DNA from 4 places in the Pseudoalteromonas sp. SG43-4 genome. Region 4 is predicted to be linked to each of the others. Evidence: predicted binding sites of a transcription regulator. Region 4 holds the regulator's gene; each other region holds the start of a gene.
What was found. The regulator sigma-54, encoded in region 4, starts transcription at its own class of promoters, with help from an activator protein. The targets are predictions, from matches to a motif close to GTTGGCACGNNNNTNGNNT.
Positions count from the first base shown of each region.

Region 1 (2,208 bases), on a different contig from region 4:
CGCTTGTTGTAAGCGACGTGCAAATGGGCGCAATGAGTGGACTTGATTTACTACGCAGTATTAAATTAAACCACCCTGATTTACCTGTATTGATGATGACGGCGTATGCCACAATTGACGATGCGGTAGAGGCCATGCGCCTAGGTGCAATTGACTACATGGCAAAACCATTTGCACCTGAAGTGCTGTTAAATATGGTGAGCCGTTATTTGCCTGAAAAAGCAAAAGAAACCGACGGCCCCGTTGTTGCTGATCCAACTAGTATTCAATTATTGGAGCTTGCAAGTAAAGTAGCACGCTCTGATGCAAGTGTAATGGTACTTGGCCCAAGTGGTTCGGGTAAGGAAGTACTTGCGCGTTATATTCATGATAAGTCGAGCCGATGTAATGAGCCATTTGTAGCGATTAACTGCGCGGCTATTCCTGAAAATATGCTCGAAGCCACGTTATTTGGTTACGAAAAAGGGGCTTTTACGGGGGCGATTCAAGCATGTCCGGGTAAGTTTGAGCAAGCACAAGGCGGTACTATTTTACTTGATGAAATTACTGAAATGGACTTAGGACTACAAGCTAAACTTTTACGCGTACTGCAAGAACGTGAAGTAGAGCGTTTAGGGGGGCGTAAAACAATTCAGCTCGATGTACGTATTTTGGCAACCAGTAATCGTGATTTAAAAGAAGCCGTGTCTGAAAATCAGTTTAGAGAAGATTTATATTACAGGCTTAATGTTTTTCCACTTATGTGGCGTCCATTGTGCCAACGCCCTGGCGATATTATTGTATTGGCTAAGCATTTAATTGAGCGCCATATAAGTAAAAGCAAGGAGCCTATGGCGTATTTAGATAAAGCTGCCGAGCAAAAGTTACTGGCTCACGCGTGGCCTGGTAATGTGCGCGAACTTGATAACGTTATACAGCGTGCACTTATACTGCGAAGTGGCGATACAATAAACGAGCATGCTATTTTTATCGAAAACTTAGTATCTAATAACTTTGTTATGGAGCCTTCATTGGCACCGGCGCAAACCGTATCGCCAACAGAATTAGCTCATGCAGATAAAGGTGTTGATAAAAGCACGTTAAGCTCTGCATATTATGATGAAAAATTGCATGCTGAGGATGAGCCTAATCAAGGTTTGCTAGCGGCAGATACCGGTAGCTATAAAGATGAGCTTAAAGACAAAGAGCATCGTATTATTTTAGAAACCCTTGCACGTTGCCAAGGTAAGCGTAAAGACGTTGCTGAAACGTTGGGTATAAGCCCACGAACTTTACGTTATAAACTAGCGCAAATGCGCGATTTAGGTATTTCACTTCCTGCATAACCTCCTATAAACCCTAAGTTTGCGCTGCGAGCTTAGGGTTGTCAAAACTCTGACTCACACAAATTAAAGTTAACCCATTGTATTTTAATGATTAATTATTTGGCATGCTTTGTGCTTTATTACTTATAAGAGTTCACTGCGTGTCAGAGATAAATTATGAAAATTCAAAACAGTGCTGTATTTCAAGAAATGCAATCAATGGCTTTAGAAGCCGGCCGTAATAATCAAACTAATAAACTGCCAACTCAGGTGCAGTCTACTTCTACAGCACAATTTGGCGACATGCTAAGTGATGCAATAAATTCAGTGCACGGATTACAACAAGATGCCGCGCAAAAAGTAACAGCGGTTGAGATGGGGGATCGAAGTGTATCCCTTGCTGAGGCGATGATTGCTTCTCAAAAATCGTCAGTTGCTTTTGAGGCTACAGTACAGGTTCGTAATAAACTTGTTGAAGCTTATAAAGAAATCATGAACATGCCTGTTTAATTAGGTAGTGGAGAATTATTGTGGCGCAATCTAACCAATCTACAGACCTAGCACTTGCTGGTGGCGGTATTGACCAAAGTGGTGGTGATGATCAACAAGAACAAAAGTCAGGCTACTTAAGTGCTTTAAATGGTGTTGATGTATTGCGCCAAGTAACATTGGTTATAGCATTGGCTATTTGTTTAGCTATCGCGATTTTTATTATTATTTGGGCTCGTCAGCCAGATATGCGCCCGTTAGGCAAAATGCAAACAGAAGAACTTATTCAAACATTAGACTTTTTAGATGCGCAAAAAATTGAATACCAACTAGATGGCAATGTTGTATCGGTTGATGAAAGCGAATACCAAAACATTAAATTGCTAATGACCCGCGAAGGGTTAGAGCAAGGCCC
Region 1 covers NZ_JACJFB010000005.1:31,167-33,374, forward strand. Annotated here, with positions in the region: gene H5160_RS06420 (sigma-54 dependent transcriptional regulator) at 1-1,325, shown strand, start outside; gene fliE (flagellar hook-basal body complex protein FliE) at 1,482-1,814, shown strand; gene fliF (flagellar basal-body MS-ring/collar protein FliF) at 1,835-2,208, shown strand, end outside.
Region 1: the regulator sigma-54 is predicted to act here: its motif matches at 1,424-1,442, upstream of fliE (flagellar hook-basal body complex protein FliE).

Region 2 (2,208 bases), on a different contig from region 4:
AAGTATGGTGGAGAGGGAGGGATTCGAACCCTCGATAGAGCTACAAACTCTATACTCCCTTAGCAGGGGAGCTCCTTCGGCCACTCGGACACCTCTCCAACGCATAACCGGTTGTATTGATGGAATAAAAAAAGCCACCAATTAAAATATGGTGGAGAGATAGGGATTTGAACCCTAGATGGGCTATAAACCCATGCCGGTTTTCAAGACCGGTGCATTCGACCACTCTGCCATCTCTCCGTGACGCAGAATAATACTTAGGTGATACCGCTGTGTAAATAGCAAAATGACTGTTTGCCTAAAAAATATACGTAAATGAGGTTTTTTTTGTAAATAAGGGGAAATTAAGGCAATTTTTAATAAAATAAATAGGTTGCAGCAAACAATGGGAGCTAAATAAGTGACTTCATTTAGTGGTTGAGTGTTCGCTGCACCGAAAAATAATCATGGTTGGGTGATTATTTATATTGAGCTGCACCGCTAAGTGCTAGTCTTTTACCAATCGTGTTAAGTTTAGCTAACATTCTTGCTTTACGGTTAGTTGGTTTAACGGCTACTTGCGCTACTGCTGTTTGATTTAATGTATTAATTGGTTTCATTATTTTGCTCCGGTCGTATCTGTTGAAATCGCGTGCATTTTGCACGTTGTTTGATTAAAAATACAACGATAAAAATTGAGCCTGAGGGATTAGTTAAACTAATCTGAATTGATTTTATTAATATGCGATTCAGTAAGTTGCATTACTGTTTTTGCATAGCTATTTATATGACGGTTGGTTTTAACCCCTTGATGTTGGGGTTTTTGGTTTTTTAATTTATTTTTATGCATTTTATACAATGTTTTTTGATTATTTATTCAGATTAAAAAAATTTAATTAAACGTTTGTTATCTCACTCTAAAATACATTGCTGGAAACAAAAGCTTGTCACTACTTATAATTATTAAACCAAGTATCAAAAAACAGAGCCAAAAATCATTGGCATGGCTTAAAAATATCTGTAAAAAAGGCAGCTTTTCTTATTGTATATTTACTACAACGGGAAGCTTTGACGATGACTGCGCTCAAATAAGGTTGCTACTGAGTAAATTTACCAAAGTAGTTGTACTTGGCGGAGACGGTACATTGAGCTTGGCGGTTAATGCGTTAATAGGGAGTAGCTGTACGTTAGCATTATTGCCTTGCGGTACAGGTAATGATTTCTCGAGAGGGTTTAATTGCAAAGAAGATGATTGGCGAAAGGCATTATTTAATACACCGACAGCAATTGATGTAGGAAAAATTAATAGCCGCTATTTTATTAATATTGCAGGGGTAGGGTTTGATGCTCATGTAGTTAAAGCTATTAATGCTAAAGCTAGTTTTTCATCTTTTGATTACAGTTGGACGAGCATTAAAGAGCTATTTTATTATCAAGCTCAGCAGTTACAAGGTACGTTTAATAACGATGCTCAGCAGTATCAAAATTTAATTACCGTATTTGCTAATCATAAGTACTTTGGTGGTGGTCTAGAAATAGCGCCAAAAGCAGATTTAACTGATGGGTTGCTTGAGTGTTATCAAATGCGAACGGGTGGGCTTTTTTATAATGTAATAAGCTTTATGAAGTTATTTTTTAAGCGCCATCAGCATATAAAAAATCTTAACTACAGTCGCTTAAATACAGCTTCTATAAAAACTGAAGGGTTATTGATTGAAGCAGATGGTGAACTGGTAGGTAAAACTCCAGCCGTTATTAGTGTGCATGGGCAGGCTTTACTTTTTCATATGCCAATAAAAAAGCGCCTACAGTAGGGTAGGCGCTTTTGTGTTAGTTGCGTTAATAACGCGTCTAACTGGGGACGGAGCCACTTTTAGCTACTGCTCTATTAGCTAAAAAGGCGTTAATTCGTTTTGTTGGGGTAAGCACAATGGCGTTACCTAATAGCACTAGGCTAAATCCTGCAAAGGTATTTGCGTGCCATTCAAAGCCTTCAAAAAAGCTACTCAGTGTTACTGCCACTAATGGGAATAAAACAATAACGTAGCTGGCTTTTTCAGGGCCTATATTTCTTAGTAGAGCAAAGTAGCAACCAAAAGCGATTACAGTGCCAAATATTGATAGATAAAGTAGTGATAACCAGTAACTTGGTGGAGCATTCAAACTAAATTGCACATCGTTCATTAATACATATAAAGCCAAGCCTATAGCGCTGTATAGCATGCCCCA
Region 2 covers NZ_JACJFB010000017.1:23,986-26,193, forward strand. Annotated here, with positions in the region: tRNA gene H5160_RS15585 (tRNA-Ser) at 6-98, opposite strand; tRNA gene H5160_RS15590 (tRNA-Ser) at 150-240, opposite strand; gene H5160_RS15595 (hypothetical protein) at 459-599, opposite strand; gene H5160_RS15600 (diacylglycerol kinase family protein) at 924-1,793, shown strand; gene H5160_RS15605 (DMT family transporter) at 1,831-2,208, opposite strand, start outside.
Region 2: the regulator sigma-54 is predicted to act here: its motif matches at 637-655, upstream of H5160_RS15600 (diacylglycerol kinase family protein).

Region 3 (2,208 bases), on a different contig from region 4:
CCTGATTCGTCTGGTTCTCCTCGCGCAACCGAAAATGTATTTTTGTCGTTTAACTTAGATGCAACGGCGGATCCAACAGGTCTAGATTTTGACCCTACATCCAGTGGTACTTATAACTCATCTACGTCAACAACAGTATATGATTCACTAGGTGAACCTCACATTTTACAATACTTTTTTGCCAAAGAAGATGATGCCGCAGCAGGTGGTATAGATAACAGTTGGAAAGTATATGCAACTCTCGATGGCAAAGTAGTTGATGGCACAACTGGTGGAGAACAAACAACGACACCTTATACACCACTGACCACCCTAGGTTTTGACTCAAGTGGTTTACCATCAACAACAGGTGGTGTGGCAAATACAAATACAACTACTTTTGATGAAATATTACTACCAGCGGGTTCTGGTGCTGGTTTATCAACATTACTAGACAATGGTGCAACTTTCCCAGGTACTGGTATTGAGCTTAACTGGCGCGATGAAAATAACACGGCTGGACGTATCCCAACTCAGTATTCAAGTGGTTTTGAAGTAAAAGCACTCGATCAAGATGGCTCAACAGTAGGTCGTTTAGCCGGAATTGATATAGGAACAGACGGTAAAATTGTCGCTTCTTACAGTAACGGTGACTCAACATTCCTAGGGCAAGTGGCTATGGTGCGTTTTCCTAACTCACAAGGGTTATCACAAGTGGGTGATACAAGCTGGAAGCAAAGTATTGATTCAGGTGAACCTGTAGCGGGTGAAGCCGGTTCGGGTACGTTTGGTGGAATTAACTCATCAGCCCTTGAGCAATCAAATACTAATCTTACAAACGAGCTTGTAGACTTAATTACTGCACAGCGTAATTACCAAGCAAACTCACGTGCGCTTGAAGTTAACTCAACTATTCAGCAAAGTATTTTGCAGATTCGATAAGCTAAACCCCATTAAATATATTAGGCTGCATTTTTGCAGCCTTTTTTATAAGTCCTCTTTGCAAGCCCTTCTAAATACCTCTCAATGTTGCGTCAAATTTAATCTGGCATCTATTTTGCATTTGTAAGTTCAGAGATTTTTTATGTGAGTCGATACTATGGACAAAATGGTCTACATTGCGGCCTCTGGCGCTAAGCAAAGCCTACAAGGGCTTGCTTTAAAAGCCAATAATTTGGCAAATGCAAATACAACGGGTTTTAAAGCTGACTTTGCGCAGGCGCGTTCTATGCAAGCGTTTGGCGAAGGTTTGCCTACACGTGTATTTTCAATGCAAGAGCGTCCGGGTTCTAACATGGTATCGGGTGGCATTGTTCAAACCGGGCGAGACTTAGATATCGCAATGAGCGATAACGCATGGCTTGCTGTGCAAGATGCCTCCGGTAATGAAGCTTACACAAAAGTGGGTACGTTAAACATTACTGCTCAAGGCATGCTCGTAACCAGCCACGGTCGTCAAGTTATTGGCGAAGGGGGACCTGTTATTTTACCCGTCCCAGTCGAAAAAATAGGGTTTAGCCAAGATGGCGCTATTCAAGTTCGACCACAAGGCGCTCCTGCTAACTTTTTAGAAGAAATCGACACGCTTAGAGTTGTTGAAGCAAATAGCTCACAGCTCGAAAAAGGTAACGACGGTTTATTTAGACCAAAAGCAAATGTAACAGTAGATACCTCTGCCAATGTAAAAGTTTTAAGTGGTTCGCTTGAAATGTCGAATGTGAATCCGGTTCACGAAATGGTCGACATGATAAGCCACCAGCGCCAATTTGAATTACAAGTGAAATTAATGAAAACAGCTGAAGAAATTGACGAGCGTCAAGATCAGTTATTACGCATAGTTTAACTTTAAAGTGAGGACACGATTATGAATCCAGCATTGTGGATCAGTAAAACGGGGCTAGACGCTCAACAAACCGATATATCGGTTATCTCAAATAATTTAGCGAATGCCAGTACCGTAGGTTACAAAAAAAGCCGCGCTATATTTGAAGATTTACTTTATCAAAATATTAATCAACCAGGTGGTCGTTCATCGCAAGATACCGAAATGCCGTCGGGCTTAATGTTAGGTGCGGGTGCTAAAGTTGTAGCTAACCAAAAAGAGTTTACGCAAGGCAACATGTTGACCACCGAAAACTCACTAGATTGGATGATTTCTGGCGAAGGTTTTTTTGAAGTACTGCAACCAGATGGCAATATTGCTTACTCGCGCAATGGTCAGTTTACTAC
Region 3 covers NZ_JACJFB010000005.1:11,739-13,946, forward strand. Annotated here, with positions in the region: gene flgE (flagellar hook protein FlgE) at 1-921, shown strand, start outside; gene H5160_RS06340 (flagellar basal body rod protein FlgF) at 1,079-1,822, shown strand; gene flgG (flagellar basal-body rod protein FlgG) at 1,844-2,208, shown strand, end outside.
Region 3: the regulator sigma-54 is predicted to act here: its motif matches at 1,024-1,042, upstream of H5160_RS06340 (flagellar basal body rod protein FlgF).

Region 4 (2,208 bases):
TATTAATATAGTCTCTTAGTGAATCGGTTAATTCTACGTGACGACCAGTTAAGTTTAGTTGCATAAGCATTACCCTCTTAGTTTAGCGTCTTAAATCAGACTTTTACGCTGATTTGACGGTGGAATAGCAAGAGATTCGCGGTATTTTGCGATTGTACGTCTCGCTACTTTAATTCCTTGCTCAGCCAATATATCCGCTATTTTGCTATCACTCAATGGTTTTGCTGAGTTTTCTGCTGCGATTAATTTTCGGATAAGCGCACGTATTGCTGTAGATGAACATTCACCACCGTTTTCAGTACTTACATGGCTTGAGAAAAAATATTTAAGCTCAAATATACCACGGGGTGTATGCATGTACTTTTGAGTAGTTACGCGAGAAATTGTCGATTCGTGCATTTCTACCATTTCAGCAACATCATTTAAAACCATTGGTTTCATGGCTTCAGGGCCATGTTCAAAAAAGCCTTGTTGTTGCTTAACAATACAATTAGTAACTTTTAATAGCGTGTCGTTTCTACTTTCTAAGCTTTTAATAAACCATTTAGCTTCTTGTAAATGTGAGCGAATAAACTGGCTGTCGCCACTTGATTTTACAGTGCGAGACATTGCCGCGTATTGGCTATTAACACGAATTTTAGGCATGCTATCTGGGTTTAATTCGACAACCCAGCGGCCTTTAATTTTTTTAACTGACACATCAGGAATAACATACTCAGATTCTTCCCTTACAATAGTATCTGCAGGTTTTGGGTTGAGAGTATGTATTAGTGTCATTACTTCTTTAAGCTCTTCTTCTTTGAGCTTAGTTTTTTTCATTAATGTACGATAGTCGCGAGCTGCTAATAGATCAATATGCTCGGTTAAAATCATTTTCGTTTCATTAATATAAGGTGTTTCTTTATCAAATTGATTAAGCTGAATACACAAACACTCTTGTAAACTACGTGCAGCAATACCAACAGGATCAAACAGTTGGATGCGTTTTAATACCGCTTCAATTTCATCAAGTTCGACTTCGTTATCATCTTCGTTTTCTTGATTAAAGCTTTCTAAAATCTCTTCGCAGCTTAGTGTTAAAATACCTGAATCATCGACAGCTTCTACAATAGCAATAGCAATAGCTTCGTCTGTAGGGCTAAATGGCGTTAGTTGTAATTGCCACATTAAATACTCATGGAGCGTTTCAGTAGAGGCGCCTTGGTATATTGATTCGTCTTCAGGCATTGGACCTGATGAGGCTGCAGGAGCTGCACTCATGTACTCATCCCAACTGACATCCATAGCCATGTCGTCACTTAGCGTGTCTTTTGCAAGTGCTTCACCAGTATCTTGTTCGTATTCGCTCGGAGCATCATCAGCAGATGCGCTAACAGTTATGTCATCGGTATCAGCTTTTTGCTCGTTTTTACCAGCAGCGTCTTCGGAATAGTCTGCCTCTTCAACCTCTAATAGTGGATTACTGTCGAGAGCTTCTTGTATTTCTTGCTGGAGATCCAATGTACTGAGTTGCAACAAACGAATAGCTTGTTGCAACTGTGGAGTCATTGTAAGTTGCTGGCCCATGCGCAGCTGTAGTGATTGCCTCATGTATCTCTAACAATCCTTTTATGTTGTTATAATTAATACTAGCAGATGCTTAAAGACATGGCGTAAATGTTACAGCCTAAATTGCTCGCCTAAGTAAACATCGCGTACTGTTTTATCATTTAATACGTGTTCTGGAGTACCTGATGCAATCAGCTCCCCATGAGAAACAATGTAGGCTTTTTCACAAACATCAAGGGTCTCTCTTACGTTATGGTCGGTAATTAATACACCAATCCCACGATTTTTAAGATGTTCTATTATTTTCTTTATATCTAATACCGAAATAGGGTCAACACCGGCAAACGGTTCATCCAGTAATATAAATTTAGGATCTGCTGCCAGCGCTCGTGCTATTTCTACACGACGACGTTCTCCCCCCGATAATGCCATACCTTGGCTATCACGAATGTGTTGTATGCTAAATTCATCTAATAAGTTATTGAGCGTGTCTTCTCTGGCTTGTTTATTTAGTTCCTTGCGCGTTTCTAAAATGGCCATTAAGTTTTGATAAACAGTCAGCTTTCTAAAAATCGATGACTCTTGTGGTAAGTAGCCTATGCCTAATCTAGCACGACTATGCATAGGTAAAAGAGTAATATCGTTATCATCAATAGATAT
Region 4 covers NZ_JACJFB010000002.1:285,102-287,309, forward strand. Annotated here, with positions in the region: gene hpf (ribosome hibernation promoting factor) at 1-64, opposite strand, end outside; gene H5160_RS03305 (RNA polymerase factor sigma-54) at 91-1,590, opposite strand; gene lptB (LPS export ABC transporter ATP-binding protein) at 1,660-2,208, opposite strand, start outside.